DNA from 3 places in the Mycoplasma sp. P36-A1 genome. Region 1 is predicted to be linked to each of the others. Evidence: riboswitches for the same ligand, from Rfam matches in the RefSeq annotation. Region 1 holds a riboswitch; each other region holds the start of a gene.
The links. Region 1 has a riboswitch for cobalamin ahead of ACD762_RS07955 (energy-coupling factor ABC transporter permease). Riboswitches for the same ligand answer to the same signal wherever they lie in the genome.
Positions count from the first base shown of each region.

Region 2: another riboswitch for cobalamin. It lies ahead of ACD762_RS06420 (pyridoxamine 5'-phosphate oxidase family protein); the one in region 1 lies ahead of ACD762_RS07955 (energy-coupling factor ABC transporter permease).
Region 3: another riboswitch for cobalamin. It lies ahead of cbiD (cobalt-precorrin-5B (C(1))-methyltransferase CbiD); the one in region 1 lies ahead of ACD762_RS07955 (energy-coupling factor ABC transporter permease).

Region 1 is NZ_CP168083.1:1,606,766-1,620,537, reverse strand. It holds gene fusA (elongation factor G) at 1-756, shown strand, start outside; gene tuf (elongation factor Tu) at 865-2,049, shown strand; gene ACD762_RS07975 (BspA family leucine-rich repeat surface protein) at 2,456-4,519, shown strand; gene ACD762_RS07970 (energy-coupling factor ABC transporter ATP-binding protein) at 4,535-5,434, opposite strand; gene ACD762_RS07965 (energy-coupling factor transporter transmembrane component T family protein) at 5,419-6,174, opposite strand; gene ACD762_RS07960 (energy-coupling factor ABC transporter substrate-binding protein) at 6,164-6,448, opposite strand; gene ACD762_RS07955 (energy-coupling factor ABC transporter permease) at 6,441-7,190, opposite strand; cobalamin riboswitch at 7,331-7,451, opposite strand; gene ACD762_RS07950 (FAD-dependent oxidoreductase) at 7,726-9,399, shown strand; gene ACD762_RS07945 (LysR substrate-binding domain-containing protein) at 9,516-10,400, opposite strand; gene ACD762_RS07940 (chromate transporter) at 10,496-11,038, shown strand; gene ACD762_RS07935 (chromate transporter) at 11,038-11,583, shown strand; gene ACD762_RS07930 (hypothetical protein) at 11,650-12,384, opposite strand; gene ACD762_RS07925 (ATP-binding cassette domain-containing protein) at 12,384-13,241, opposite strand; gene ACD762_RS07920 (GntR family transcriptional regulator) at 13,241-13,606, opposite strand.
Region 2 is NZ_CP168083.1:1,323,035-1,329,782, reverse strand. It holds gene citX (citrate lyase holo-[acyl-carrier protein] synthase) at 1-1,215, shown strand, start outside; gene ACD762_RS06420 (pyridoxamine 5'-phosphate oxidase family protein) at 1,437-1,922, opposite strand; cobalamin riboswitch at 2,164-2,342, opposite strand; gene ppdK (pyruvate, phosphate dikinase) at 2,518-5,166, shown strand; gene ACD762_RS06410 (phospho-sugar mutase) at 5,695-6,748, shown strand, end outside.
Region 3 is NZ_CP168083.1:1,733,636-1,747,407, reverse strand. It holds gene hemB (porphobilinogen synthase) at 1-255, opposite strand, end outside; gene hemC (hydroxymethylbilane synthase) at 248-2,599, opposite strand; partial or broken gene ACD762_RS08475 (aldo/keto reductase) at 2,861-3,790, shown strand; gene ACD762_RS08470 (MFS transporter) at 3,807-5,117, shown strand; gene ACD762_RS08465 (MerR family transcriptional regulator) at 5,107-5,487, shown strand; cobalamin riboswitch at 5,718-5,887, shown strand; gene cbiD (cobalt-precorrin-5B (C(1))-methyltransferase CbiD) at 6,081-7,196, shown strand; gene cobI (precorrin-2 C(20)-methyltransferase) at 7,186-7,872, shown strand; gene cobM (precorrin-4 C(11)-methyltransferase) at 7,877-8,638, shown strand; gene ACD762_RS08445 (cobalt-precorrin 5A hydrolase) at 8,628-9,623, shown strand; gene cobJ (precorrin-3B C(17)-methyltransferase) at 9,634-10,356, shown strand; gene cobK (precorrin-6A reductase) at 10,356-11,093, shown strand; gene ACD762_RS08430 (ABC transporter substrate-binding protein) at 11,096-12,046, shown strand; gene ACD762_RS08425 (FecCD family ABC transporter permease) at 12,039-13,094, shown strand; gene ACD762_RS08420 (ABC transporter ATP-binding protein) at 13,069-13,772, shown strand, end outside.

The DNA.
Region 1 (13,772 bases):
GATGAAGAAACTGGACAAACTATTATCGCTGGTATGGGTGAACTTCACCTTGATGTTATCGTTGATAGAATGAAACGTGAATTCAAAGTTGAAGCTAATGTTGGGGCTCCACAAGTATCTTACCGTGAAACTATTACTGCTGAAGCAGAAGTTGAAGGTAAATATGTAAAACAATCTGGTGGTCGTGGACAATACGGTCACGTATGGATTAAATTTGAACCTAATGTTGATAAAGGGTATGAATTTGTTGATGCTGTTGTAGGTGGGGTTGTACCTCGTGAATACATCAGTTCAGTAGATGCAGGTCTTAAACAATCATTATCAGGTGGTATTGTTGCTGGTTACCCAGTAATTGATATCAAAGCAACTTTATTCGACGGTTCTTATCACGATGTCGATTCAAGTGAAATGGCATATAAAATTGCTGCATCTATGGCGTTAAAAGAAGCTGCAAAAAAATGTAAACCAGTATTACTTGAACCAATCATGAATGTTGAAATTACAGTTCCAAGTGAATACATGGGAGATGTAATGGGAGACATTTCATCACGTCGTGGACGTATTGAAGGACAAGATGAAAGAGGAAATGCAATCGCAATTCACTGTATGGTGCCTCTTGCTGAAATGTTTGGATATGCAACTAACTTAAGAAGTAACACTCAAGGACGTGGAACATATACTATGATCTTCGACCACTATGAGGCTACACCTAAGTCAATTACAGAAGAAATTATTAAGAAAAACAAAGGTGTTTAATTAGATTATTTGCTTTGAAAAATAATACACATTTAAACACTTGATTTTATAATGAATTTTTTATAAAATAATAAAGAAAGTTAAAAATACACAGGAGGATTTTATAAAATGGCAAAAGCTAAATTTGACAGAAGTAAAACTCACGTTAACATCGGTACAATCGGACACGTTGACCATGGTAAAACGACATTAACTGCTGCAATCGCAACAGTACTAGCTAAAAAAATTGGTGGAAGTGCTGCATCTTATGCAGATATTGACAATGCACCAGAAGAAAAAGAACGTGGAATCACAATTTCTACATCTCACATCGAGTACGAAACAGAAACTCGTCACTACGCTCACGTTGACTGCCCAGGTCACGCTGACTACGTAAAAAACATGATTACTGGAGCTGCACAAATGGATGGAGCAATCCTTGTAGTTTCTGCTACTGATGGACCTATGCCTCAAACAAGAGAACATATCTTATTATCTCGTCAAGTAGGTGTTCCTTACATCGTTGTATTCCTAAACAAATGTGATATGGTAGACGATGAAGAATTAATCGACTTAGTAGAAATGGAAGTAAGAGATTTACTTTCAGAATACGATTTCCCAGGTGATGATACTCCAATTATTAGAGGATCAGCTTTAAAAGCACTTGAAGGGGAAGAAAAATGGGAAGCAAGCATTATCGAATTAATGGACGCTGTAGATAGCTACATCCCAGCTCCTGAAAGAGATACTGACAAACCATTCTTATTACCAGTAGAAGACGTTTTCACAATCACTGGACGTGGAACTGTTGCAACTGGTAAAATTGACAGAGGAACAATCAAAGTTAATGATGAAGCAGAAATCATCGGACTTAAAGATACTCACAAAACTGTAATCACTGGATTAGAAATGTTCAGAAAATTACTAGATGAAGCTTACGCTGGAGACAACGTAGGAGCACTTCTTCGTGGTGTAAACCGTGAAGAAATTCAACGTGGACAAGTTCTTGCGAAACCAGGATCAGTTACTCCTCACACTAAATTCCGTGGAGAAGTTTATATCCTTTCAAAAGAAGAAGGTGGACGTCACACTCCATTCTTTGGAAACTATAGACCACAATTCTATTTCAGAACTACAGACGTAACTGGTGTTGTTGAGTTACCTGCAGACACTGAAATGGTAATGCCTGGGGACAATGTTAACATGATTGTTGACCTTATTGCTCCAATCGCATTAGAACAAGGTACTAAATTCTCAATCCGTGAAGGTGGAAGAACTGTTGGTGCTGGTGTAGTTGCTGAAATTATTAAATAATTAAGTAATTATATAACTTAAAGTTAAACTTTAATAGACTGTAATGTATTGATCTATATCATACACTACAGTCTTTTTTTAGCCTTAAATAAGATTAGCTAATTTATAAAATAGCTAATCACATATTATCAATAATTACATTATAATGATTCGATGTTACTGTAAAATATATTCACTTTCTTAATCCTAAATATTGAATGTTTATATGAATTAATAGCTATTCTGGTTTAATATTCATATCTAAAATTTTAATAAAATATAATTATTATTATTTAGTTGTTAGTTTACAGTTCTTTTTATATTAAAGTATACTATATGTGAATTTCATGTTTGACAATTTTTTTAGATTTTAATATTATATTTACAACACATGTGTTTAAAAAGTATTACATAAGGAGGATATATAATGAATAAAAATCGTATCAGAATATTAGTTATGATGTTATTATTGTTTGCTTTTACGACTAACAGTAAAATAAAAGCTGATGAAAAAACAAATACTAAAATTAGTCAAAGCAGAACAAATATTAGTATTGGTACAGTAAAAGTAAGTTTAGTTGATAATATTCTTACACTAGGTGAAGGGGAATTCCCATCTAGTAACATTGAACAATTTCCTATATACTTTACAGATGAAGAAATAGAAAATGTAGAAATTGTCAACATAACAGGTGAAATAGTTTTAGGTGAAGTAACGGTTGGTATGTTTGATAACTTTAATAGTTTACAAACAATAAATGGTTTTGATAATTTAAATTTTAGTAATGTAATTAGAGCAAATAATTTTTTAAGAAATGCATCTTCTTTAACTCATTTAGATGTATATAATGTAGATACTACTAACTTAACTGTAGCAGACAGCTTTTTTGCTAACACAACAAATCTTCATGTTACTGGTTTAAATAATTGGAAAGTAAATAATTTACAATCAATTTCTAATTTTTTATTAAATAATAAAAAAACAGAATACTTAAATTTAGAGAATTGGGATACGGCTAGTCTTATTAAAATGAATAATTCATTTGCTGGTATGACTAATCTTAAAGAATTATTAATCTCTAATTGGAATACAAGTAATGTTGAAACATTAGCAGGTACGTTTAACAATTTAAATTCTTTAGAATACTTAGATATAGAAAAATGGAATACAAGTTCAGTTGAAACTATGAGCAGTACATTTAGAAATATGAGCAGTTTAAAAAGTTTAACTGTTGGTAATTTTAACACAGATCAATTAACTAATTTAAGTAATACATTTGAAAATATGTCAAATCTTGAAACTCTTAATATAGAAAATTGGAATATGGATAATGTTACTTCAAAAGAAAATATGTTTTCAGGTTTATTTAACCTAAAGAATATAACATTAGGAAGTAATAATAGCTTTGATAGTTCAGTAAATCTACCAAACATTAATACTAATAATTCAGTATATAGTGGAAGATGGATAGGATTAAATAGTAAAAAAATATTTAATTCTAGTAGTTTGTTAGTAGCTAACTATAATAAAGGTGATAATGGAACTTATGTCGCAGAAAAAAATGTTGTAATAAATGTTAAAAGCAGCAATATTAACATCAATACAAATTGGCAACCAGTTAATAATTTTGAATCTGCATCACATGGTAAAGAGACAGTAAAGTTTGAAGATATAATTGTAAGTGGAAATGTTAATACAAGTGTTGCAGGAAAATATAATGTAACATATACTTTTGGTAATAAAAGTGCAGTTATTGTTGTAACTGTAGTTAATAATACTGTCCCGAATACTGGTGGTAATAGTAATGGTAGCACAACTACTGTAAACAGAGTTACTACTGTTAGAGATTCACGTAATAGAATTACAAGTATTACTCAAAGAAATACTAGTAATGTAATTATTAGAACAACAACATATACTTACTTCAGTACAACTAATAATAATTGGAGAACACGTAATATCACAACTTTTAATAATAGTGGTAGAAGAACAACATTAGAACAAGTTGTAAGACATACTAATCTAAGAAATGCAAGTAGAAATTACTATAAATACTATACTAATGTCAATAATGTATGGAGTGAAAGAGATCTAAGAACTTATCATAGTAATGGTGTTATAAATAGAAGAAGAACTACTAAGCAAACACGTGCTAAAAATAGAACTTCTTATTATGAATTAACAAGAAGAAGTAATGGACGTAATATTAGAATAATTCAAGATTCTAACTTTAGTAAAGGTGTATATAGAACAAGAAGAATTACTACTTATCGTACTAATAGTAAGCGTCAACGTTTAGTTGTGACTAATAGAACTGCTACAAAAAGAGTAACTAAAATTACAACTTTTAATTATAATAGTAATGGTGTATTAAGAAGCAATAAAAGTGGCAATGCATCAAGAAATGTTAAAACATATAATTCAAAAAGAAAAAGAACTAGTAATGTTACAAGAAGATATAATGCTTCAGGAAGATTACTAAAGGCATAATAAATTATTTGACTATTATTTGGACAACTGTCTAAATTTAGCGTAATGAGCATAAAATAGCAACAAAAAACCATTCATATTGAATGGTTTTTTATATCATTTTGTGTTTTTAATCCAATTTATAACATCGTTTAATTGATAATAATTGAAGTCTTTATATTCTTTATTTAATATAGATAGTAACTTCAAATAGTTACTATTAAGTGAAGAATTCAGTAAGTCTAAATTATTTTGAACAAAGATATTTTTAGTAGTATCACTTTTAATTTGTCCATTTTCTAACATTACAATACGTGAACAATTATTTAAAATAAACTCATAATCATGAGATGACATTATGATACTAATATTACTATTGGCTTTAATATCATTGATTGTAACTAACATATCATTTATTGATGCTTGATCTAATCCTGCAGTTGGTTCATCTAAAATAAGAATTTCAGGATCCAATACTAATATACTAGCTAAACATATTTTTTTCTTTTGACCAAAACTTAAAGTATGAATTGGTTGATCTAAAAGTTTAGTAATATTTAATTTATTAGCTATTATATTTATTTTATTAAGTACATAATCTTGAGAATAGCCTAGATTTAGTAATCCAAATCCTATTTCAGATCTAACATCATCTAATATAATCTGATCATCAGGATTTTGAAATAACAGTTGAATATTTTTATTTAAATTTATTAGTGACTTTCTTTTATAATCTAGTTCAATTTCATTTACAAAAAAATGTCCACTAGATTTTTTATTTAAGCCTACTAAACACTTTAATAAAGTAGACTTTCCAGCTCCATTTGGACCAATAAGACCAATACAATCATTATTATCTATTAACAAATTTATATCATTAAGAATATTATTATTCTTAGAATAAGCAAAATAGAAATCAGTTAATTGTATTTTCATAAATATACTTCCTTTATAAATAATGTAGTTGTAAATAAAATAATTTGTAAATATAGTAAAGTTATATTCCAACTTTTCTTTGATTGAACTATAGGTATAAGAGTATTAAAAAATCTTAGTTCCATGGAATTATTTATTTCTTGGCTTTGATTAATAGACTTAGTAAAAGAATTAGCTAAAAGGTAACTTAAACTTTTTAGACTTCTACGATAGTTAATATAACCTAGTCTAATGTGTTGAGCATTACTAATTATTTTAGCTTTATGTAGTAACAAGTGTATAAGTCGATAAGTCAATAACATAAGTGATATTAATAATTTAGGAAATCTAATTCTTTCTAGATAAATTAATAATTCATTAATATTTGCATAACTAATAAATACTAGCATATTGAGCATCATAGCAAAACTTCTAAAAAACAAAATGCTACTTTCCTGTAAAGATTGTTCTGTGATATTTAAAGAATATAGAGAAACTATAATATTACTATTATCAAAAACAAATAGAATTGGTATTATAGCAATTACAGTGAAAATTGATAAAGTTAGTAATAGTTTAGCTTTGTGAAGCATAGTTTTATTGTATAGAGAATACATGAGTAATAAAATAGTTATATAAATAACTGAGATTATAAGACTATCATTAAGCATTAAAATAATAATGTTACATAATAGAAATAGTAATTTTTGAGCAATTGTAGTATTAATAATAGAAGATTCTAAATCATTTTTACTCTTCATTAGTATTTTTCTTTGATGATATTCTACCTAAAGCAATACCTAATACAAAAGCACCTATTGTTGCTTGCAAAGTGAAAAAGATGCTTTCCATTTCATCCGATATATCAAAGATATTATCAAACCAAGGAGTATATGTTTGATTAAGTTGTGTAATTGCTTCTACTGCTTGATCATCAGTTCCAACAAATTCATTACCTGATAGTTGCACTAGAGGTATCATTATTAAAAGAATTGCAGCTATAATTAATATTGGATAAGTAATTTTTTTATTCATGAATAAGCTCCTTTGTATCTTTAGAAAAGACATCTTTATTTTTAATACCTTCAAAAATCATAACTGTTAAAATACTTTCTACTAGTGCAAGAGGTATTTGTGTAATTGCAAAGACACTTAAAAATTTAATTAAGGAAGCGATAACTCCACCACTTGGATCAGGAAATGCTAGTCCAAGTTGTAAAGCAGTAGTACTATAAGTTGCTAGGTTAGAAACTAGAGTTGCAACAAAGATACAAACAGCTGGTTTTACTTTTAATTTTTTTAATAAGATATATACTGCATAGGCACTAAAAGCTCCAACAATAGCCATAGAGAATATATTAGCACCAAGAGTAGTTAAACCTCCATGGTTTAAGATTAATGCTTGAAATAATAGGACAATAAAGCCAATTATAGCCATGGGAGATGGCCCTAACAAAATTGCACCTAATGCTATTCCAGTTGCATGTGATGATGAACCAGTAACTGAAGGTAGTTTTAATGCAGACACTAAGAAAACATAAGCAGCACAAGTTGCAAATAATAGTAAAGTATTTTTATTATTATCATGTTCTTTCTTCATATTGAAATAACCCCAGACTAAAAAAGGAATTACAACAATACTCCAACATATACTCCAACCTGGAGGCAAAAAGCCTTCCATAATATGCATAGCCGATACATTATTTGTAAAAGCAAATGCACACATAAAGATAAACATTTTTAAGACAATTCTTCTTTCTTTTTTTTCAAGTTTCATATAATTCTTACCTTTCATATATATTGTTTAAGCAATATAGAAATAGGCAATAGCTTCAATGAAAAACTACTTATTATTTTAAAGACATAAAAAAAATAACACACTCATTCATCGTAAGTTGTACCATCGAATTTAAAAGTTAGTATCCTGACTTATGCTTAATCATTTTATTATGCCTTCCCAAAATATATCAGTGGCTTTGTTTAATAAAACTAGACAATTACAGTTGCGAGACAGTGCTAGAATTTAACTAGCTTCCTATTTCTTTTAAATTAGTATTTATATATTACTACTTTATTCTATGCCACTATTTATAAAAAAGCAACTGTAAGTTAACAAATAACTTAAAAACAGTAATAAATACTACAATAAAATAGTATTGCATAAAATATATTTATATAAAATCAATTCATAGATAATAAATAACTAATATCTAAAAAAATATTATAATAATAAATATAAGTTACTTTAGCACTTATACATTAAATATATATTATAATATATATGATGAAAAAAAAGAGAAAGGGGAATTAAGATGAAAGTTGTAATAATAGGAGGAGTAGCTGGAGGGGCTAGTACAGCAACTCGTTTAAGAAGAGTAAATAAGGATGCTGAGATAATCATAATTGAAAAAGGTCCTTTTATATCTTATGCAAATTGTGGTTTACCATATCATATTTCAGGAATAATAAAAGATGAAGAAGATTTATTATTAGTAAGTCCTCAAATAATGAAAGATCGCTTTAATATTAATGTTTTAGTTAATAATGAAGTAATTAGTATTAATAAAGAAGATAAAACAATTGAGGTTTTAAATATTAAAACAAATGAAAAATTTATTGAAAGCTATGACAAGCTTGTAATTTCTACTGGATCATCAGTAATTATTCCAAATATTGAAGGTGTCGATAATAAAAAAGTTATGAGTTTATGGACCGTTCCAGATACTATAAAAATTAAACAGTATATCGAGTTTAATAACATTAAGACAGTTAGTGTAGTTGGTGGTGGCTTTATTGGTTTAGAGATGGTAGAAAATTTAAGACATTTAGGTTTAGAAGTAAATTTAATTGAAAAACAAAATCAAGTATTAGGAAGTTTAGATTTTGAAATGGCTCAATTAATTCATAAAGAACTAGCTGATAATAATGTGATATTATACTTAAATAGAGGTTTAAATAAAATAGAAGATGATAATAATGAAGTAAGATTATTCTTAGATGATGGAACAGTTTTAAAAAGTGAGTTAGTTATTATGTCAATAGGTGTTAAACCGAATAGTAAACTCGCAATCGATAGTGGTATTTCAACAAATGCTAAAGGTGGAATACTAGTTAATGAATATTTAGAAACAAATATTAAAGATATTTATGCTTTAGGTGATGTAATAGAAGTCAATGATTACATAGATGGTAGTAAAACAATGATACCACTAGCAGGTCCTGCTAATAAGCAAGGTAGATACTTAGCAGATACTTTAAATAATAATCCTAAAAAATATAGTGGTACATTGGGTACAAGTATAGTGAAAATATTTAATAAAGTTGCAGCTAGTACTGGAAATAATGAAAAACAATTGATGAAAAAAGGAATGAAAGAAAATATTGATTATAAAGTAGTTATTGTAAAAGGTGCATCACATGCTAAGTACTATCCAATGTCATCACCAATAATTATTAAAGCTATTTTTGATAACTCTGAAAAAATATTAGGAGCACAAATTGTTGGTTTTGTAGGTGTTGATAAAAGAATAGATATAATAGCTACTGCAATTAAGACAAATTTAAAGATTACTGAACTAATGGACTTAGAACTTGCATATGCTCCACCATTTTCTTCTGCAAAAGATATCGTGAACATGGTAGGGTATGTTTCAGAAAATGTTATAAACAATCTTGTGAAGTTTATTCATCCTAGACAATACTATGCAATAAAAGATGAAGTTGTAACACTTGATGTAAGAGAAGACTTTGAAAGAAAACATAGTAAAATAGAAGGCTCTGTTCACATTCCTATTGGAATGTTAAGAACTAGATATCAAGAATTAGATAAAGATAAAACTATTGTAGTATACTGTATGTCTGCACCAAGAGCATATAATAGTGCTATTATACTTCAACAAATGGGCTTTAAAGATGTTCTAGTTCAAAGTGCAGGAATGGACTTTTACTTAACATATTTATTTAATACTGACAGTACTCATAATTAATTGTCGAGCTATTTTAAATAGTGATATAAAAAAATTAAAATATATTCTTAAAAAGTAGATACATTGTAGTAAATGTATCTACTTTTTTAACTATAGCACTGTTAAAATGAAGCTTTTTATAGTTTATTTTCGATTAGTTTGAAACATTCAATAATATCAAGGTACATCTTGTTTAGTGATTTACCTTTTAAAGTAACAGCATAATTTATTGTAGACAGCTTTGAATCTAATAAATCTAAAGCTATAAACTTATTAGACTTTAAATATTTACTTGCAATAGGTTCTGGAAGAATAGTAATACCTAGATTATTAGATACTACATTTATTAAAACTTCAGTATTAATACTTTCAATAAAAGGAACTACTTCTAGATCAAATTTGTGAGTAAGTTCATCAAAGCAATCTCTTAAACTACTACCTTTTTCTCTAAGAAGAAAAGGTAGTTCTAAAATATTAGTTTGATTAACTTTTTTTATTTTAGAATAAATGCTTTTAGCATTACAAACTAAAAAGAGATTATATCTTGATATTTCAAATTTTTCAAAACAATTATTACTAATAAATCCTTCAGTAAAAGCAATATCTATTTCGCCATTTAATAATTTTCTTTGTATTTGTTCTACATTTTCACAATATATTTTTAAAGGTGTACTAGGATACTGTTGTTTAAACATATTGCTAGCTTCTACTAAAGAGTTCATTGCAATTGTAAGACTTGTACCTATTCTTAGAGGAATTTCATTTGCATAATTATTAGTGAAATTTTCTAGAGAGTAAAAATCATTTTTTAATTGAATAGCTTTTATCTTAAATACCTTACCATACTCATTTAAACTTAACCTATTATCAATCCTATCAAATAACAATATATCAAGATTATCTTCTAATTCTTTGATTGTCTTTGAAACAGCAGGTTGAGATATAAACAATTCTTTTGCACTTTTACTTATTGATAGGGTATTAGAAACTGATAAAAACACCTCAATTTGACGTATATTCATATATTCACCTCATAACTATTTTGTTATATATACATTACCATAAATGTATTTTTAGTTAAAGTGTTAAGTTGTTATAATATTATTGAGGTGATAATATGAATAAGAATTTAGCATTATTTAAAGCTTATATAATAGCTGGTAGTTTTACTTTTTCTGGAGGAATGGCTATGTTACCAGTTATTGAAAGAGAGTTATGCAATAAGCATCAATATTTATCAAGAGAAGATTTATATGAATATACAACACTATCGCAAACATTTCCAGGCGTTATAGCTTTAACAAACGCTTGTTTTATTGGTAGGAAATTAAATGGTATTCAGGGGATGTTGATTGCTGGATTTGCAGCTATAATGCCTGCTTTTGTTTTAATGATCATTGCAACTATTTTATTTTATATGATTCCACAAACTGGAATTATTAATAATGTACTTACAGCTATTAGAGCTTGTTCAACAGCCTTTTTATTTACAGCCGCTTATTCTATTGCAAGATATAATCTTGCTAATTTCTACTATATAGCAATAGCCTTTATCTGTTTTATATTAACTGTATTTAAAGTAGTTAATGCACCAATTTTAATAATAATATCTTCAATGATTGGTGTTTTAATTGCCTTTAAGAATAGAGGTTTAAAATAATGTTATCAATATTTACTTCCTTTTTAAAAATTGGTTTTCTAGGTTTTGGAGGAGGATATGCTATGTTGTCTTTGATATTTGAAGAGTCTAGTAAATTTGGGATGAATATAAATGACTTTGCAGATATGAATGCTTTAGATGGCATAATTCCAGGACCAATAGCCATAAATTCCGCAACATTTGTTGGTTATACTACAGGAGGACTTCTAATGGCATTAGTGACTACTCTTGCTGTATGTATTCCATCATTTATCTTTGTACCACTTTATATTAAATATGAATCTAAAATTAAGAATAATGCTATAATGAGTGAAATGCTAAATTGTATCAAAGCATCTTCTGTTGGTTTAATACTTGCAGTTGCTTTTACTTTAATGATAAGTTTGATTTTTAATAATGCAAGTCTAATTTCTATTACTAACATATCAATAGAATTCAAATCACTTTTTATTATTTTAGGAGTTATATTTCTTCATTTGAAATATGAAATAAATCCGCTACTACTAATAATAGTATCTGGATTAGTTGGTATATTTCTTTTTTAACATTATTGCTACATAAAACAGCTATTTATTCAAGTATTATTTGAATAAATAGCTGTTAAATAAGTTTTAATCTAAGGCTAAAAATGATTTAATTTCCTTTTTAGAAATATTTAAATAGATTGCAATATTGATTAGAATAATTAAGATTGTGAATGTTATAATTAATGGTATAAAATTATATTCTCCATTTGAATAACCTATTGCATTTGATAGAAGATTTACAATTGATGAAGTAAAATTACTTGGAAGGTTTACAATTAAATATATTATAAGTATTGGAAGTAAAATTAGAAATCCTAAAGCTACTAACTTGTTTTTTCTAGATACTGAATTATACAGTCCAATAAATAAGTTACCAAAAGAAGATGATAGCCAATACAACAATGTTGTAATCAATAGTTTAAGTAATATATTCTGTGTATAGACATCTACTATTATCATACTAAAATTTAGTCCTATCTTTCCAAAGATTAGTTTGAAAACTATTTGAATCAAAACAGAAAATAAAGCTAGTATTACACTAATTATTAAATTTGATAATATATATGATTTGAAAATATTATTCCTACTTGTTCCAAATTGAATACCTGTTTTAAAATCAGAATTATAACCTGCTCCGGCAACAAACATTAAAAAGCAGAGTGTTGAAATTGTAATATCTTGATTACCAGAAGAGAAATCTGAAGAAGTCAAAGACACAAGCATGCCTATAAATGTAACTCCAAAAAAGAAGAAAGAATAATATAACATTGTTTTAGTCATATATTTAATACGATAATTAAGTAGGGCCTGTAGTTTCATTATAATATACCTCCATTTTTAGTTATATTTAAGAAATAATCTTGAATGTTAAAAGGGCTAATACTTATACCATTTGGAATATTTGTTTCTGTATAATTTGATATTTGAACAGATGTTATTCCCGCAAATTCATTGCTTCCAATAATATCATAATCTTTAACATATTCATTTATTATATTAGTAGGACCACTTAAAGTAACAACAGAAGAGCTCAGCTTTGAAATATCTATTTGTTTAACGATTTTTCCATTATCAATAATAATTGCATACTCAATTGCTCTTGCAATTTCTTCTATTAAATGTGTTGAAATAACGTAAGTTTTTTCTTTTTCAATGTATTGATCTATTAAAATTTTGTAGAATGCTTCTCTATTTTCAACATCTAATCCTAGTACAGGTTCGTCTAAGAAAATATATTTACAAGGAACACTAAATGCTAAAACTAACTTTACTAAGCTTTTAAGACCAGTAGATAATTCATTTAATTTCTTATTAGTATTTAATTTAAATAATTTAGTTAATTCATATGTTAAATTCCAATCATAATCTTCATAAAAAGAAGCTGTTAATTTATAAATATCTTTAATTTTTAAATTAGTTACTAAAAGCTCTTCTGATGCCAGAAAAATATTATTTTGATTAGCTTCATTATCAAAGATTGTTTTATTATTTATTGTTATTGCGCCACTAGTAGGAAATAATCTATTAGCTAAGATATTTAATAAAGTAGACTTTCCAGCACCATTTTTACCAAGTAATGCATATATTTTCCCCTCTTCTATACTAGTGTTTATATCATTTAATGCATAGAAATCATTCTTATATTTTTTAGTAATATTTTTTATTTCAATACTCATTATTTATACCTTCTTTCTATATCACTTAATAACTGAGATAGACTTATGTCTAGATTTTTTGCATCTTCAACAACTTTATCTAATTCAGTATTTAAGAATATTTCTTTTCTTTCTTCTTTAAGTTTTTGGTAAGCGCCATTTTTTACAAACATACCTATTCCTCTTTTCTTTTCAATTATTTCTTTATTTACCAAGATATTAATACCTTTTAAGACAGTTGCCGGGTTTATTTTAAATTGTTTTGAGATTTCTGTAGTAGATGGTATCTGATCTCCTTCTTTAAAAAAACCAGTAGCAATACTATCTTCGAGTTGGTTTGCAATTTGAATAAATATTGGCTCAACTCCATTAAATATAAAATTCATAATAAAACCTCTCTTTCGTTTGGTTAGTTAGTTGAGTAGTTAACTATAGTAGTATTGTACATCAAGGTTTATTATATGTCAACTTATAACATATATTTATTTTTTCAGAATGAATACACAAAAAAATGATTATTTTTTGTATAAAAGATAGACACATTAACAGATA
Region 2 (6,748 bases), 290 kb from region 1:
AGAGAACAACGCAGTATTTATCAAAAAAAACTTCAAGAAAATAATGAAACATTATTAGTAATAAAAGCTAATTATGTAGGGGCTAATAAAAACAATCATTACACAGCATATGCAGTAATTAAGGCTTATATGATATTAGCTAATAAACTTAATATTAACGATTTTTATATGACTTCTGATAATGAAGGTTTAATAATGTACATACTTAGTAGTGAAGAAGTTAAAAGTGCTAAATTAAAAGCGATTGAAGTAGAAGATAGCTTCATAGGACGTTTAATAGATCTAGATGTATACTATCAAGATATTCAATATTCTAGAAAAGACTTTAACATTGCGGCAAGAACATGTTTTATATGCGATGAAAATGCTAAAATATGTGTAAGAAGCCAAAGACATTCATATGAACAGTTAAAAGAATATTTTGAAAAAATAATAATAGAAGATATTTTTAATAATAAAGCTGAAGTGTATAGCAATTTAGTTTTATATGGCTTAATAAATGAAATAAATAAACCCTACAATTTTGGTTGTGTAGGAATTAAAACACAAGGTTCACATTCTGATATGGATTATAAAACATTTATAAAAAGTATAAGTGTATTAGCACCATTATATAATAAATTAACAGATATAAACCTTAAAGACTTTCAAGAGTTAAGAATATTAGGAATTGAAATGGAAAAAGCTATGTTTAATGCAACTAATAAAATTAATACTCATAAAGGTGCTATTTTTACCATACTAATGATTTTAGCTGGTTTAAGTATAAGTAGTAGTTACACAGATGCAAGTGCTGCAATAAAAACTCTATCTAAAGACATATTTACTGACTTTGAAGCACTTAAAAATAATAGTGCTGGAATAAGTATTTATAAACAACATGGAATAGGTGGAATAAGAGAGTATGCCTATAATGGATATGATATTCTTTTTGATAAAATAGTTCCTTATTATTTAACTACAAGAGATGATACTAAAACATATTTATTACTTATTTCTCTATTACAAGATACTACTATTATTAAAAGAAGTAGTCTTGATCATTTAAATAAACTACAATCATTAGCAACTAACACTAATGATTATGATTATATACAAAAGTATTGTTTAAAGCATAATATAAGTTGTGGTGGAAGTGCAGATATGTTAGCAGCAACTTTCATAATAGCTTTAATAAAAGATAATTATCAATTATTTAAAATAACAATAAAATAATTTGTATTATAAATGTTTTAAATATTAATTCTTTTAACATTATTGTATAATTATAATATACATACGAAAGAGTTGATTATATGAGCAAAATTCAAAAGAAAATTTTAAATTTTATTCAATTATTAACAATTATTATAATGGTATCATTATTTGTAATTAGTTATAGTAAATAAAAATCTAAAAAAGGCCTACATCATTTTGTAGGCCTTTTACTGTTAAAATTATTTATTCATCATTAATTTTGTAGATTCTTTTCCAGTTATGTGTTCAATCTCTAATTCAAACATTTGAAAGAAATTCCACTCATCATCAATTAGTTTATAAGCTTCTTTCATATATTTACTAGAATACTTTAAAGAGAGTAATTCAATGGTTTTCTGTTTTAAAACATCATCACAAATTAAAGTAACCTTTCCAAAAGCAACAACACTTCTAAACTTTGATGTAAATTCTTTAGCTACAACATCATCTTTATCAATAACACAAAAAGATGCTTTAGAACTATTGTTAATAGCATCAATCTTGTGCCCAGTTTTTGCACCATGGAAAATGATCTTACCATCATGATAAACATAGTTTAAGGGTACAGTATATGGATAACCATCATCACCATTTAAAGCTAAAACACCAGAACTGTTTCTATTTAAAACCGCATCAATTTCCATTGTTGCTAAACCTTGCTTAAATCTTCTCATTTCTCTAAACATAAGAAAAACCTCCATTCATAAACTAATAATAGCAATAAAAATAAGACAAAACAATAGAAGTATAAAAAAAGTTTGCTTTGGATGGAAGCAAACTTTTTTAAAATATATAAACAGCATAAACTGCCTTTTTGTAATAACTTTCCTGAATATATTTATTTCAGAGAGTATTTTTGAGTTGTTATTTTTTGTGAGCTTAGAATGAGTAAAGTCCTAAGTTCAAGTTTTAATAATATTGTCATACCCAGGACGATTCAATAAGGTAGGTCTACTGGCTTGGTTTCACTTCATATATAACCTTCCCAAGTTAATAATTAACTCAGTGGTATACTAATATATGATCCACTTTACAGTTGCTGGGACAGCTCTAGCATTTCTAGATTCCCTTTTAAGTCTTTCAACACCTTACATGTTATTACACTAATATTATAGCACTGCAGTTTACAATATGCAATAACAAACAGTAGTTGTGTCCTAGATATAAAAAGTAGTTATCATAGAAGGCAAAAACTATTTCAAAAAATTATAGCTATATCTATTGTAAGCGTTTACAATTTGTGATAGACTATAAATGTAAAATATTTGAGAGGTGAAAACAATGGCAACAATTAAGTATACATACTTGTTTAATCAAGGAAATAGATCAATGGTAAATCTATTAGGAGGAAAGGGAGCTAACTTAGCATATATGGCTAATAAAGGCTTACCAGTACCACCAGGATTTACAATTACAACTCAAGCTTGTAATGAATATTATGCAAATGACAAAACAATTTTTAGTGAATTACAATTACAAATAGATTCAAGTTTAAAAGAAGTAGAACAAGCAACTGGAAAATTATTTGGTGGTATTGATAATCCATTATTAGTTTCAGTACGTTCAGGTGCTCCTGTTTCAATGCCAGGAATGATGGATACAGTACTAAACTTAGGTTTAAATGATGTAACAGTAGAGGCTTTAGCTAAAAAAACAAATAATCAAAGATTTGCTTATGATAGTTATAGAAGATTTATTCAAATATTCTCTGATGTAGTTCTTGAAATAAAAAGAGATATTTTTGAACATAGATTAGCAAAGATTAAAGCTAAATATAATGTAGTTCATGATAATGAACTATCAGTTGAAGCACTTGCAGAAGTTATTGAAGCTTTTAAGGAAATTGTAAAAGAAAACAATAATGGAATTGCATTCTATCAAGATGTATATGTGCAACTTAAAATGGCAATTGAAGCTGTGTTTAGATCATGGCAAAATGAAAGAGCTATAATTTATAGAGATTTGAACCATATTTCACATACAATTGGAACAGCAGTTAACATCCAATCTATGGTATTTGGTAACTTCTCTGACAATAGTGGTACAGGAGTTTTATTTACAAGAAATCCAATAACAGGAGATAATGAATTATTTGGTGAATATTTAATTAATGCACAAGGTGAAGATGTTGTAGCAGGAATTAGAACACCTATGCCATTAAAAAAATTGCATGAAGACATGCCTAAAATATATGATGAACTATTTGAAATAGTTAAGAAAATGGAAATCTCATACAAAGATGTTCAAGATGTTGAATTTACAGTAGAAGATGGAAAACTATACTTTTTACAAACAAGAAGTGGTAAAAGAACAGCTTTAGCAGCTTTAAAAATTGCAGTAGACATGTACAATGAAGGAATCATTGATAAAATTACAGCAATCACAAGAGTTCATCCTGATCAAGTAGAACAATTATTACATCCATCATTTGATGCTGATGAAATTAAAAACTTACAACCAATTTCAAAAGGATTACCTGCATCTCCAGGAGCAGCAAATGGACAAATTTATTTTGATGCAAAAACTGCAGCTGCAAAAGCAAATGAAGGTGAAGAAACAATACTTGTAAGACATGAAACTACTCCAGATGACATTGAAGGAATGATTTATTGTAATGCAGTAGTAACATCAACTGGTGGAATGACATCACATGCTGCAGTTGTAGCTCGTGGTATGGGAAGAACTTGTATTGTAGGATGCCAAAATGTTGAATTAGATTATGCAAATCATAAAGTTAAAATCGGTGAAAAAATCTACGATGAAGGTGATTGGATTTCAGTAGATGGATCAACTGGTAATGTTTATGAAGGTAAAATAGATATTGAAACAACAGCTATGCCTGATCAATTATCAACATTAATGGAATGGGCAAATGAATATGCATTAATGGAAGTAAGAGCAAATGCTGATAATGCACATGATGCTGCTAAAGCCTTAGAGTTTGGAGCAACAGGAATTGGACTTTGTCGTACAGAACACATGTTCTTTGAAGAAGATCGTATTATTGATATTCAAAGTATGATTCTAGCTGAAACTAAAGAAAAAAGAGTAGAAGCTTTAGATAAACTATTCCCTCATCAAAAGAAAGACTTTAAAGAAATTTATAAAGTAATGAAAGAACTTTCAGTTAATATAAGACTTTTAGATCCACCATTACATGAATTTTTACCACATACAAAAGAAGATGAAGAAAGACTTGCCAAAGCCTTAAATTTAGATGTTTCATATATAAAAGAAAGATCTTCACAACTAAAAGAAGTTAACCCAATGCTTGGACATAGAGGATGCCGTTTAGCAATCACATATCCAGAAATCTATTTAATGCAATCAAAAGCTATTGTAGAAGCTGCTATTGAAATAAATGAAGAACTAAACATTAATATAGTTCCACATATTAAAATACCACTAGTAACAACAGAAAATGAATTGACTAAAATAAGAAAACAAATAGTTGATTTAATAGAATCACTATGTGAAGTTCATAATACAAAAATAGATTATAAAATTGGAATAATGGCAGAAACACCAAGAGCATGTTTAATCGCTGAAGATTTAGCACCATATTCTGACTTTGTATCATTTGGAACAAATGATTTAACACAAATGACTTATGGATTCTCAAGAGATGATTTTTCTAAATTCTCTAATGATTACATATCACAAAAAATAATTGCGGCAGATCCATTTGCTGTAATGGATGAAAATGGTGTTGGTCAATTAGTAAAAATGGCCACAGATAAAGTAAGAAATTATGATCCTAAAATTAAAATTGGTATTTGTGGAGAACATGGAGGAGAAGCACAATCAATTCTTCTATGTTATCAATATGGACTAGATTATGTATCTTGTTCACCATATAGAATATCACTTGCAAAACTTGTTATAGCACAAGCAACAGCATTTAAATTACTAAGTGTAAATAATTACTAATATTATACATATTACCAAAAACTCATACTATATATTATAGTGTGGGTTTTTGTATGTTAAAACAAAAGTAAATTTTATAAGTGTAATCAAACACATAAGAAGTGATAATCATTAATTTATAGAATAATCATTCATACTAGTAAGTGTTGATAATATAAGAATAAGTATATCTAAAAAAGTGATTTAATATGTAAAGATTATAACACTATACAAAGACATCTATATATTAATGTACTAAATCAAATCAAAACTAGATTAAGGTTATTAAAAATGTTTCATTATAAACATTTGATGTTAAGTAATGAGTAGGATAAAAAGAAAATTGTAGCCTTTTTTGCGATTAAGAATGACAAAAAATAGTAATACTTTTGTAGTATTTCATATCCTAAATTAAATAAGAACAGATGTTTTAACTTTATATTGTACAACTAAGTTTAAAATAGTCTTTTACATAGGATAATTTGTCTAAACAGTTTAAGATATTATTAAATTTTGCTATAATAAAGTGTGAAGGAGTAGTGATAAAAAATGCGTAAAAATGAATACTTAAAATGGATTGAATCATTTACAATAAATCCTGAGATAAAAAAACAATTATTTTTAATGAGTGAAAGTGAAAAAGAAGATGCTTTTTCACAGAAAATAGAATTTGGTACTGCTGGAATTAGAGGAAAAATAGGACCTGGAAGTAATAGAATAAATCATTATGTTGTAGCAAAAACAACATTAGGATTTATTCAATATCTAAAGAAAAAACATTATGATATTAATGATAGTGGAGTATGTATAGCTTATGATAACCGTAAATTTTCACAAGATTTTGCAGCATTAGTTGCTAATTTATTAGCAAAAGAAAATATTAAAGCATATATATTTGAAGATTTAAGACCAACTCCACAACTTTCATATATGATAAAGTACATGAACTGTGCTGCAGGAATAAATATAACAGCAAGTCATAATCCAAAAGAATATAATGGTTATAAAGTATATGATGCTAATGGTTGTCAAATATTACCTGATGAAATAAGCAAAATTGTCTATGAAATAGATCAAATAAAAAATGAATTAGAAATTGATATTGATAATTTTGGAAGTAATAACCAACTTATTCATTTCTTAGATTCTAAAGATGATCGCCCATTTGTTGATGCTGCTGTAGAGTGTATGATAAATAAGGAATTAGATGTAAGAAATCATGGTATAGTTTATACACCATTACATGGTGCTGGTGGACCAATAATTCCTAAAGCACTACAACAAGCTGGATTTACCCATATTTTTCAGGTGCCAGCTCAAATGGATGCAGATCCAAATTTTAGTACTGCACCAGAACCTAATCCAGAAGATATTAAAGCCTTTGCTTTAGGAATAGAAAAAGCAAATCAGCTTAATGTTGATTATGTAATTGCCACAGATCCTGATTGTGATCGTGTAGGAGTTTGTGTTAGAAGAAAAAATGGAGAATTCAAACTTTTATCAGGAAATGAACTAGGAGCAATATTATTAGAATACATCCTAAGTTATCGATATAAACAAAATAAATTAGAAGATAATTCAGTGATGATTGATACAATTGTAA
Region 3 (13,772 bases), 130 kb from region 1:
TATACCATCTTTATGATTAGGAATTCCAAAAAGTAAAACCTTATCTACTTTAGCATCTTTTAACTTATCAACAATAATATGTAATTTATCAATACTGTAGTGGTATTGATTAGGCATACTAGCTATTTCAGCATATACATTTTCTTCTTCGGTAATAAATATAGGATAGATTAAGTCTTTCTTACTTAAATATACATCACTAACTAAATCTCTTACTTGTTGATTAACTCTATTTCTTTTAAATCTTCTAAACATTATAATACTCCTTTATCTTATGAATTAAACCTTCTTGTGTAGAAACATCTGCTTCAATATCAACCACTATACCATAATCTTGTAAAGCTTTAGTAGTAAATGGTCCAATAGAAGCGATTTTTTTAGAATCTAAAATCTCACTGTGGTAGTTAATATTATTTAAAAATGATTGAACTCCACTTGCTGAGAAAAATGTTATAACATTACTATGTTGAATTTGATTTTTTAAAACGGTCTCATTTGATTTAACACTAATAGTATCGTAAGTAATTAATTGTTCAATAATATTATCACAACGACGTTGCCACTTATTAATATCAAATTTAGATGCATTAGAATTAATAACTAAAATAGATTTGTCTGCATACTTTTCAATAACTTTTTCAAGCAACATATCCATATTAAATACCTTAGGCATAATATCAACCTTAATATCAAGTTCTTCAAGTAATTCTTTTGTTTTAGATCCAACAGCTCCAATTAAGACATTCTCAATACAGTTACTACCATATTGCTTAATAAAATACTTAACACCATTAGCTGAATTAAATAAAACAATATCATACTTATTTACATCTTTAACAGCATCTTTGATTTCAATAACATTAATCATAGGAGCACTTAAAGCATTAAAACCATATTCTTTAGCAGTTGTTTCAAAACTTGAGAAATGTATTTGTTCTCTTGTACAAAGCAAAGTAAGCTTTTGTTCGGTATTAAACCAAGTTGCTTTTTCATATAAAGAGACAACATCACCCATTACAATAATAGCAGGTGCTTTAATTCTAGTAGTAATATTTGTATGTAATATTTGTTCAAAATTAGAAATAATAACACGTTGATCATTAGTAGTAGCATTTTCAATAAAAGCAATTGGATCTTCATGGCTTCTACCATTTTCAATTAAGTTTTCAACAATATCTTTAATACTTTTTATAGACATAAAAAATATCAAAGTACCTTCTAGTTTTGCAATAGTTGCAAAATCTAAGTCAGCTTCTTGTCTTTTAGAATGTCCTGAAAAGACATGAATAGAACTAGAATTATTTCGATCTGTAAGAGGTATACCACTATATGCACTAGCACCAATAAAGCTAGATATTCCAGGAACAATTTCAAAATTAATATTATATTGACTTATAGCTTGAATCTCTTCATAACCTCTACCAAAGATAAAAGGATCACCACTTTTTAAACGAACTACAATTTTATGATCAAAGGCAGCATTAGCAATTTGCTCATTAATTAATGCTTGAGATAAACCACCTTCATGACTTTCTTTACCAACATAGACAAGCTTTGCAGAATCTTTAACTAGGCTTAAAACTTGTTCACTAACAAGACGATCATATAATACACAATCAGCTTGTTCTAAAACTTCTCTTGCCTTAATTGTTAGTAAACTAGGATCACCAGGACCAGAACCAACTAAATAAACCTTACCAGGATTTTTGATATACTGTTTTTTAATTTGATTAGACAATCGATATGAAATAGCTGCATTTTCATAAGTGTAACCTTCAACATAACCATCATATCTAATATTATCTCTATAATACATACCTTTAAAAGTAATACGATCACCATCAATTGTAGCATTACATCCCATAGGAGTAGTACAGCCACCATCAAAAATTCGTGAGAAAGTACGCTCTACTATCGCTTTTAATCTAGTATTAGGATCAATCATAGGTTTAATCAACTCTTTTATATAAAAGTCATCTCTTCTAGTTTGAACACACAAAATACCCTGACCTGAAGCAGATAACATTTCATCCTCATTAAAACACTGCTTCATGTATTTAGTATTATTAGTTCTGATTAAGCCAGCAGCAGCTAAAATAATAGCATCATATTCACCACTCAACATTTTATTTAAACGTGTTTCAACATTACCTCTAATTACTTTACAAGTAACATCAGGTCTCATTTGAAGAATTTGTAATTCACGTCTAATAGCACTAGTACCAACAACAGCACCAATAGGTAAATCCATAATACTATTATATTTATCACTTACAAAGGCATCCCTTTCATCACATTGATTTAAATAAGCAGCAATTTCTAAGCGCTTATCAAAATCAGTAGGCATATCTTTTAATGAGTGAACAGCAATATCTATTTCATTTTCCAATAAAGCTTTTTCTAACTCTGTTGTAAATAATCCCTTTAGTGATTCATTAGAAGTTTTCCAGTTAATATCTAGTCTTTGATCACCTTTAGTAGTCATAGAAACAATATCAACTGAAATATTGGGATTAAAGGCTAGAAGCTCGTCCTTAATAATGTTAGCTTGAATCATAGCTAGGTTGCTGGCTCTAGCGCCAATAACAATAGTTTTCATTTAGTTATTTCCTTCTTTCTTTAAATTGAAACATAACAAAAAAGTCACAAAAAAGACTAGTATGTACTAGATCAATAACTTTGTAACTTTCACTCACTAATAGTATAACTAATAAAACAACTAAATTCAACAAAAAAATAATTCATACAATATTTATAGGTACTTCTAATGTGGAAATGTCTTTATTTACATACAATAACTTTTAATTAATAATAAAGAAAGCTTTTTAAGAAAAGAAGAATAAGCTAGAACACAAAACAAATGCAAATAATAATAATAAAGTCTTGACCTAGAGTATACTCTAGGTGATTTAATATATACAAGGAGAAGATAAACATGAAAACAATTACATTAAATAATGGTATAAAATTACCACAACTAGGATTTGGAGTATATCAAATACCTAAAGAAGATACAGCAAATGCAGTTTATGAAGCAATTAAAGAAGGATATCGTTTAATAGATACAGCAATTTCTTATGGAAATGAAAATGAAACTGGAGAAGGTATAAATAAAGCTATAAAAGATAATATAGTAACTAGAGAAGAAGTTTTTATTACAACAAAACTATTTATTCAAAATGCTAGTGAAGAAAAGGCAAAAATTGCTATAGAACAATCACTGGCTAATCTAAATCTTAAATATATTGATCTATACCTAATACATCAACCATATGGCGATATATATGGTGCCTACAGAGCATTATATGATGCACAGCAAAAAGGAATAATTAAAGCAATAGGAGTTTCAAATTTTGATAGTGCTAAACTAATATAGTTTGTAAAAATGAATGATCTAGAAACACCACAAATAAATCAAATAGAAGTAAATGTTTGGAATCAAAGAAAAGAAGATATTCAATATCATCAAAAATACAATGTAGTAGTAGAAGCATGGGCACCATTTGCAGAAGGAAGACATAATTTATTCAGCAATAAACAACTACAACAAATAGCTAACAAACATCATAAAAGTATTTCTCAAATAGTTCTTAGATGGTTAGTACAACAAGATTTTATTATACTAGCTAAAACAACTAAAACAGAAAGAATGAAAGAAAACCTAGATGTTTATGACTTTGAGTTAGATAGTGATGATTTAACTATAATAAGCAGTTTAGATATGGAAGAATCAGCTTTTTTTGACCACAGAGATCCAAAAATGGTAGAATGGTTTATGAGTAGATTATAGAAAGAAGATGCATTTAATGAAAAAAGAAAAATTTGGAATGATATTACCAATTACACTACTAGCATATTTTTTAATTATAATGGATAATTCCATCATATTTACTAGTTCTGTAGAAATTCAAGAAAGTCTAAATATCTCAGCAACAGACCTATCATGGATTTCAAATGCTTATACTTTAACATTTGGAGGGTTTTTACTACTAAGTGGTAGACTATCTGATTTAATAGGGAGAAAGAAAATATTTATTATAGGACTTATAATATTTATGCTAAGTTCACTATTGATAGGTGTTGCAGTAAACGCACAATTTATGGTGGTAATGAGAGCTTTTCAAGGAATAGGAAGTTCGATATTAGCACCTACAACATTAGCTTTAATGATGGATAACTATCAAGGAGAACAAAGAGAAAAAGCTATATCATACTATGGAGCAACAGCTGGAATTGGATCAAGTATAGGTTTACTGCTTGGAGGAGGACTAACAAGTCTTATATCTTGGAGAGCTGGATTTCTTATAAATGTTCCATTTACTTTAATATTACTATTCTTAACATTTAAATATGTCAAAGAAACACCACCTATAAAAACTAAAATAGATTATATAGGAAGTTTATTATCAGTAATAGCACTAACAATATTAATATTTGGCTTAATTAATAATCAAATTAAATTAATCATTGTAGGTATACTAATTTTATTAGTATTTATTTATCGCCAATCGAAAATAACATATCCTATACTACCCCTAGAACTATTTAGTAATAATATAAGAACTAAAGCTTATTTAGTTAGAATGCTATTTATGATGGCAATGTTACCATATTGGTTTATACTACCGCAAATAATGCAAAACCAATATCATTTTAGTGCATTACAAGCAGGAATGGGCTTTTTACCATTAACAGTAGTAAACTTTATTGTTGCAATGAAATTACCGGCTTTAGCTAATAAATATAAGCAAACACAAATATTATTAGTAGGATCAGCCTTAATATTTATTGGATTAGTCTGGACATCACAAGCAAGTATATCACTAGGTTATTTTAAATCTTTAGCTTTGCCAATGATTTTAATTGGTGCAGGACAAGGATTAGTACTAGCACCTATAACTTCTGCAGGAGTATACAAAGCAGATGATAGCCTTGCTGGAGTTGCAAGTGGTTTAACAAATACTATGCATCAAATTGGAGGACCAATTGGTTTGAGTATAATAGTAGCAACAACAACAAACTTCAAAACAGAATTTTTAATAATGAGTGTTTTCATGTTTATATCATTTGTAATAATTTTTACTATGAAAGGTAAAGGAATGAACAATGAATATTAAGCAAGTATCTTTAATAACTAACTTAAGCAATGATACAATTAGATACTATGAAAAAGAAGGTATCATCATGCCTGTAGAAAGAAATAGCAATGGTATTAGAAATTTTAATCAAAGAAATATAAATCAACTAAACTTTGCAAAAATAATGCGTAAAGCAGGAATGAAAATAGAAAATTTAAAAGAATATGTAGCATTGGTATATGAAAATGATAGCAAAACAGTGGAACAAAGAAAAATAATTTTAAAGAAGCAAGCTAAAATCATTAATGAAAATATAGAAGAACTTCAACAAACATATAATTATCTAATGTATAAAATAGATAACTATGATACTCATATGAAAGATGCAGTAGATAATCTAAATAAATAAGAAATAAAAAAGAAGAAAACACCTTAACTAAAGTGTTATTCTTCTTTTTTGTATCTAGTTAGAAAATATTTATTACAGTAAATTAATATTAAAAACAATTATAATTCATATATATAATTGATAGAAATAAGTTTTAATTTAAAATATAATAAGTGCACAAAATTAAAAAATATAAAAAGAAAGTATTGCAATAAGTTAAAATCTAGAATAGAATAGAGTTGTAATCAAATTGAATACTTAAACAATAAGGGTCCAGGAAGTTTAGTTAAAATCTAACACTGTCTCGCAACTGTAATAGCATAGCACTAATGCAAAAAGCCACTGATTAATTTTGGGAAGGCGCATTAAATGTGTGTTTTAAAGCTTAAGTCAGGATACTGTCTTTAATGTTAATAGTACGACTTACGATAGATAGGCGTATTGTTTTTTAATATTTTAGAACATATTAAATAAAAACAACTTTTCTACACCGTCGTATACGGTGTTTTTTTATTTTAAAAATAAAACGTCTAGGATTACTAATATAAACATAACAAATAACTTACTTTCACTCAAATTGTAAATTGTTTAGTATGTAAAAAGGTTGGAGCTATATGGATAATAAACTTAGAAAAGGATACACAACAGGTACGTGCGCTATGGTAGGAGCACAAGTAGCTACAAGATATTTATTGAGAAATTTAAAAATAGATCATCTTAAATTTGAGAATAATAATGATCAATTTATAATAAATGTGTATGATTTAATTAAAGAAAACAACCAAACATCTTGTTATGTAGTAAAAGATGGTGGTGATGATATTGATGCAACAGACAAAGCAAAAATATATGTCAGTGTTAGTAAAATAAAAGAAGGAATTGAAGTAACTGGTGGTAAAGGTGTAGGTACAATTACCAGAAAAGGTTTAAAAAGAGAAATCGGATGCAGTGCCATTAATCCAGTTCCTTTAGAAAGAATTACTAACAAAGTAAAAGAAGAAATAAAGAGTGCACAGTATCAAGGAGGCATAAAAGTAGTAATAAGTGTTGAAAATGGAGAAGAGATAGCCAAAAAAACCTTTAATCCACAATTAGGAATTATAGGTGGAATTTCAATACTTGGTACTACTGGAGTAGTAAATCCAATGTCAACTAAATCCCTAATAGCAACAATAAATTTAGAACTATCACATCATAAAGCAAATTATGATAACAAGATTTTAGTTCTATGTCCAGGAAACTATGGAAAAGACTTTGCTTTAAATAATTTAAATTTAAAAGAAGCAAACATTGTAACATATTCAAACTTTTTAAAGGAAACAATAGAATACTGTATTAATTTAAAAATAGAAAAAATATTATTAATCAGCCATGTTGGAAAAATAGTAAAAGTTGCAAGTGGAATGATGAATACCCATTCAATGTATGGTGATAGTCGTAGTTTTGTCTTTGCAACCTGTGCTGCACTTGCCCATGTAGATTATGAGACAATAAAAAAAATAGCAAGTGCAAATACAACAGATGAAATGATAGAACTAGTTAATAAAACTGATAAAAAAGAAATGGTCTATCAAGAAATAGTAAAAGCAATAAATAAAATTCTAAAAATACATGCTAAAGAACAAATACAAATTGAATATGTAGCATTTAATACAGTTCAAGGTAAAGTATTTGAGTCTGAACATGCTAATGAATATATCAAAGAATTGGAGAATAGATATGAAAGGTAAACTTTATGGAGTCGGAATAGGCCCTGGAGATGCGAAATTATTAACCTTAAAAGCAGTTGAAGTTTTAAAAGAAGTAGATGTTGTAGTAATACCACAAAGTAAAAATGAACAATCAACTGCCTATAATATTGTTAAAGAACATATACCAACTACAACAGAAATAGTAGGTGTGCACACAGCAATGTCTAAAACACATGATCGAAATAAAATGTATGAAAAAGCAGCAAATACAATAGATGAATTACTAGCAAGCAATAAAAATGTAGCCTTTATTACACTAGGAGATCCAACAGTATATTCAACATACATGTATATCCATAAAATAATCCAAGAAAAAGGATACAATGTTGAAATTATACCAGGAATAACATCATTTACAGCCGCAGCCGCAGCCCTAAATACTTCATTATGTGAACATAATGAACAACTTCATATAATTCCATCTACATATGGAGGGTATGAACAACATCTACAACTAGATGGTAATAAAGTACTAATGAAAAATGGAAAAGAATTAGAAAAAGTAATTGAATACTTAAAAACAAATAATGATAAATACAAAACAAGCATTGTTGAAAAAGTCAGCATGAAAGATGAAAAAATTTATGAAGATATTATGGATGCTAAAGATATAGATAGTTATTTTACATTATTAATAGTAAAAGAAAGGAACTAAAAAAATGTTATATTTTATAGGAGCAGGCCCAGGAGACCCAGAACTAATTACAGTAAAAGGAAAAAAATTATTAGAACAAGCAGATGTAATAATATATGCAGGATCACTAGTAAATCCTAAATTACTAGAATATGCTAAAAAAGAAGTTCAAATACATAATAGTGCCTATTTAAATTTAGATGAAGTGATAAAAATAATAGAAGATAATCATGCAGAAGACAAAATAATAGTTAGATTACATACTGGAGATCCAAGCATTTATGGAGCAATAAAAGAACAAATGGATCGTTTAGATATAATAAATATACCTTACAAAGTAGTACCTGGAGTAAGTTCATTCTTTGGTGCTGCTGCAGCCTTAAACTTAGAATTTACACTACCCAATGTCTCTCAGACTATAATACTAACAAGAGCACCAGGTAGAACACCAGTTCCAGAAAAAGAAAGTATTAAATCATTAGCAAAACACCAAGCCACAATGGTAATGTTCTTGTCATTATCATTGATTAAACAACTATGCTTAGACTTACAAGAAGGTGGCTATGCCAAAGATACACCAGCTGCCATAGTATATAAAGCAACTTGGCCAGAAGAAAAGGTCTTTAGAACAACAGTTGAAAATCTTGAAAAGACAGCAATAGATAACAACATAACTAAAACAGCCTTAATAATAGTAGGTAATACATTAGATAGTGATTATGAACTATCTAAATTATATGATAAAAACTTTACAACAGAATTTAGAAAAGGTCTCAATGAAAACTAATGCATATATAATTAGTTTTACTAATGAAGGACAACAAATTAGCCAAGAAATAATACAAAAGAGTGATTTTTTAACAACTAACTATGATAAAACAACCAACTTAGATAACTTCATAAAAAAAGGTTTTGAACAAGCAAATCTAATAATATTTATAAGTGCTACAGGAATAGCAATTAGAAAAGTAGCTAAATATTTAAATGGTAAAGCTAATGATCCTGCAATAATAGTAATAGATAATAATAAACAATTTGTAATCTCATTACTATCAGGACATATAGGCCAAGCAAACCAATATACAAAACAATTAGCAACAATCCTAAAGGCTACGCCAGTAATAACAACAGCAACAGATACACAAAATATCTTTGCAATAGATAACTTTGCAGTTTTTAACCATTTATATATAAAAGATAAATCTAAGATAAAAAAAATATCATCAACATTATTAAACAAAGAAAAAATTAATATTATAAGTGAAATACCAATAAATAATTTAGACAATACAATAATTGATGCTGAATCAGCAGTAAAAATAATCATTACAAAAAATCAAAATCTAAGTGCAAAAGAAAATGAATGTATTCTTATACCTAAAGAATACATTATTGGAATAGGTGTTAGAAAAGATAAGCCATTTTTTGAAATAGAAAAATACTTTTTAAAAACACTTAAAGAAAACAATATTAATATTAATCAAATTAAAGCTTTAACAACAATAGATTTAAAAGATAAAGAAGAAGGCTTATGGCAACTAATAAGAAAGTACAACTTATTATTTGAAACCTATTCAGCACAAACTCTAAATAAAGTAAAAGGAGACTTTCCATCATCAGATTTTGTGAAAAAAATAACCGCAACCGACAATGTTTGCGAAAGATCAATTAAAGCATTTGATAATAATGCTTCAATATTATTACATAAACAAAAACATGATGGAATGACTATAGCAATAGGAAAAAGTGAAATAAAAATATTAGAAATGTAGGAGAAAAGATATGTTACATGTAGTAGGGTTAGGACCAGGAAACCACGATTTAATAGCTCCTAGAGTATTAAAAGTAATCCAAGAAGCAGAAGTAGTTAGTGGTTATACCGTATATTTAGATTTAATAAAAGATTTAATAAAAGATAAAGAAATAATCCAAAGTCCAATGAAACAAGAAGTATTAAGAACACAGTTAGCATTAGATGCTGCAGAATCTGGTAAAAAAACAGTAATGGTCTGTTCAGGAGATCCTGGAATATATGGAATGGCAGGACTTTGTTATGAATTAAAAGAAAAGAAACAAATGAAAGTTGAGATAAATGTAATCCCTGGAATTAGTGCAGCAAACTCAGCAGCTGCAGTACTAGGAGCACCTTTAATACACGATTTTGCAGTAATCTCATTAAGTGATTTACTAACACCACTAGATGAAATTATGCAAAGAGTCAAAAGTGCTATAGATAGTGGTTTTGTGATTGTGCTTTATAATCCAACAAGTAAAAAAAGATTTGGCTATTTACAAAAAGTAATAGATATTGCCTTAAATTCACAAGCTGATTTAGCATGTGGTTATGTAAAAAATATTGAAAGAGAAAATCAAATTGCTAAAGTAATGATGCTTTCAAAGTTAGATGAAAAAGATATTGATATGTTTACAACAGTAATAATAGGAAATAAAAATACTAGAATAATTGATAATAACCTAGTAACACCAAGAGGCTATAATTACTAATGAAAATTCTAGTGTTTGGTGGTACAAGTGATGCTAGAGAACTAGTATTAAAGTTAAAACCACTAAATATGGATATAACAGTATCAGTAGCTACAAGTCATGGGGTTGAAATGCTAGAAGAAATAAAACATGATATCACAATAATTCATGGTCAAAAAAGTAAAGAAGAACTAAATATATTAGTTCAACAATACGATTTGATTATTGATGCAACTCATCCTTATGCAACAATCATTACTAAATTATTAAAAGAAGTAGTAGAACACAATCAAGTAGAATATATTAGATTAAAAAGAGACTATTTAGAAATAGATAAGGCCATAGTATTTGCTGACTTTGATAAATTAGTACAATATTTAAATAAAAATGAAGGTAAAGCCTTAGTAACAACAGGTTCAAAAGTAATAGAACCATATTTAAAAGTAAAAGACTATAAACATCGTTTAGTTTTTAGAGTATTGCCAATGGAAAACAGTTTAAAAACACTATATCAGGCTAATATACCAATAAATAATATAATTGCTATGCAAGGACCATTTACAACCAAACTAAACACAGCCATGCTTGAAAATATAAATGCTAAATATATGATAAGTAAAGATAGTGGCAAAGTTGGTGGAATGAAACAAAAAATAGATAGTTGTAATGAATTAAATATACAATTATTAATAGTTGATAATTTTGATAAGAATGGCTTAAACATAGATGGAATTTATGAAAGATTAAAGGGAATTTAAAAATGAAGATAATTAAAAGAATAACAGTAATAGTATTACTAGTATTGCTATCTGCATGTAGCAATCAAGGTAATACTAATAATCCAAATGACTTAACAATAAGTAATTATGACAGCAACAAAAACAAACAAGATCAAACATTTACTAAAGTGCCAGAAAAAGTACTTGTAGTTTATCAAAATTCAATAGAAACAATGTTAGCATTAGGACTTGAAGATCATATAGTTGCAGCTGCAGGATTAGATCATAAAGTAAAAGATGAATATGCAACAGCCTTTAAAAAAGTAAATTATTTACAAGATTTTACACCAGATGAAGAAAGTGTCATTGCTTTAAAACCAGATATGATAATAAGTTGGTCATCATATTTCAATGAAAAAACATTAGGTGATGTTAATAAATGGCATGAAAAAGGAATTAACACCTTTATTGCAAGCAATACAGCTCAAAGTAAAAGAACTTTAGAAAATGAATATAGTGATATCTTAAATATTGGGAAAATATTTAAAGTAGAAGAAAAAGCTCAAAAAATAGTAGATGAAATGAAAAATAAAGTAACAGAAGTAAAAGAAAAAACTAAGAATAGTCCTAAAAAGAAAGTATTAGTCATAGAATATATAAATAATGAAGCAACAGTGTATGGTAAAGATTCATTAGTTGGTGACATGGTTACAAATTTGAATGGTGAAATAATTGATGCTAATGGAAAAAGCATTGATGCTGAAGCAATCTTAACCTTAAATCCAGATGTAATATTTACAGTATATATGGATCGTGATAATCAAGATATGTCAAAACAATCAATCAAAACAATCACAGCTAATAAGCAATTAGCAAAACTTGATGCAGTAAAAAATAACAAGGTGTTTGCAATTGCCTTAGGAGAAAGCTATTGTAGTGGAATTAGAAATATAGATGGTCTTAATATTTTAAATAAAGGAATGCATGAATAAAGATAAATACTACAAACAAAAATTAATAATAGGAAGTATGCTTGTAGTATTATTAATGTTTATTGCTACAAGTATAGGTACAAGTAAACTTCCTATAGCAAATATTATGCAAATGTTACAAGATCTCTTAAATAATAATTTAAGTGAACAATCATTAATTGTAAGAGATATCGTATTTAGTATTAGATTACCTAAAGTATTGTTAGCAATTGTAATAGGAGCAGCCTTAAGTTGTAGTGGACTTACAATGCAAGCAGTAGTTAAAAATCCTTTAGCAGACCCATATATATTAGGTATAAGCTCAGGAGCTGCATTAGGAGCAACACTAGCTATAATGCTAGGGTTTGTGCAAATATTAGGTTCAGCAGCCATTGGTATTAGCGCTTTTGTCTTTGCACTGTTAACAGCCTTTATAATAATTGTAATAGCTAATAAAAGTAAAAATAATGATACAGCATTAATATTAGTAGGGGTTGCAATAGCTTCCTTAAGCTCAGCAATATCAAATTTTATTATCTTTATATCAAATGATTCAAATGCAACACAACAACTAGTATTTTGGACAATGGGTTCACTTAACAATGCTAGCTATTCCTTAGTATTAATAATATTTTTAATAACAACAGCACTAATAATATTTTTACAACTACATTCAAGAGTACTAGATTTAATGCTAATACCAGATTCAAGTGCCCAAATATTAGGATTTGATCTAGGTAAATATCGTATTTTATTTATAGCCATAGTATCATTGCTAACAGGATTAGTAGTTTATGCTTGTGGAATAATACCATTTGTAGGTCTGATAGTCCCACATATAGCAAGATCTATTTGTAGCAACATTCATAAAAAATTAATACCACTATGTGCAATAATGGGTGCAGGATTTGTACTACTTGCAGATATATTTTCAAGAAGTTTAATAACCTATACTCAAATACCAATAGGAATATTAATTTCATGTGTAGGAGCCCCAATATTTATAATATCTATAGTGAAAAAACAACAAAGTAGGTGATGAAATGGCAATAAAAGTAAAAAACCTTAAGGTATTTTTTGATAAAAAACAAATAATTAATATTAAAGATTTTGATTCAAGCAAAGGTAACTTTATTGGCATAATAGGACCTAATGGTTGTGGAAAATCAACCTTTTTAAAAGTATTATATAAAGAAAATAAAGACTATCATGGAATAGTTGAAGTTGATAATAAAGATATAAAACAATACGATAATAAATCATATTCAACCAAAATAAGTGCTCTTTGCCAACACAATCATTTTGATTTTTCCTTAAGTATAAATCAAATAGTATCAATGGCAAGATATTCAAGAAAAAAAGTCTTTCAATCACTAGATAGTAAAGATATAAATATAATCAAAAAATCAATAGAATTAGTAAATTTAAAAGACTATGAAGATAAAGATTTTAATAATTTATCAGGTGGGCAACAACAAAGAGCAATATTAGCAAGAGCAATAGCACAAGATAGCACCTATTTATTATTAGATGAACCTACAAATCATTTAGATATATACTATCAATTAGAAATAATGGAAATGTTAAAAAAACAAAATAAGCCAATCATAAGCATCATACATGATGTAAATATAGCATTGACATATTGTGATTATATTTATGTTATGAATGAAGGAAGTTTTATAAGCCAAGGAAGACCAGAAGAAGTGATAAATCATAAAATAATTAAAGATATATTTAAAGTAAA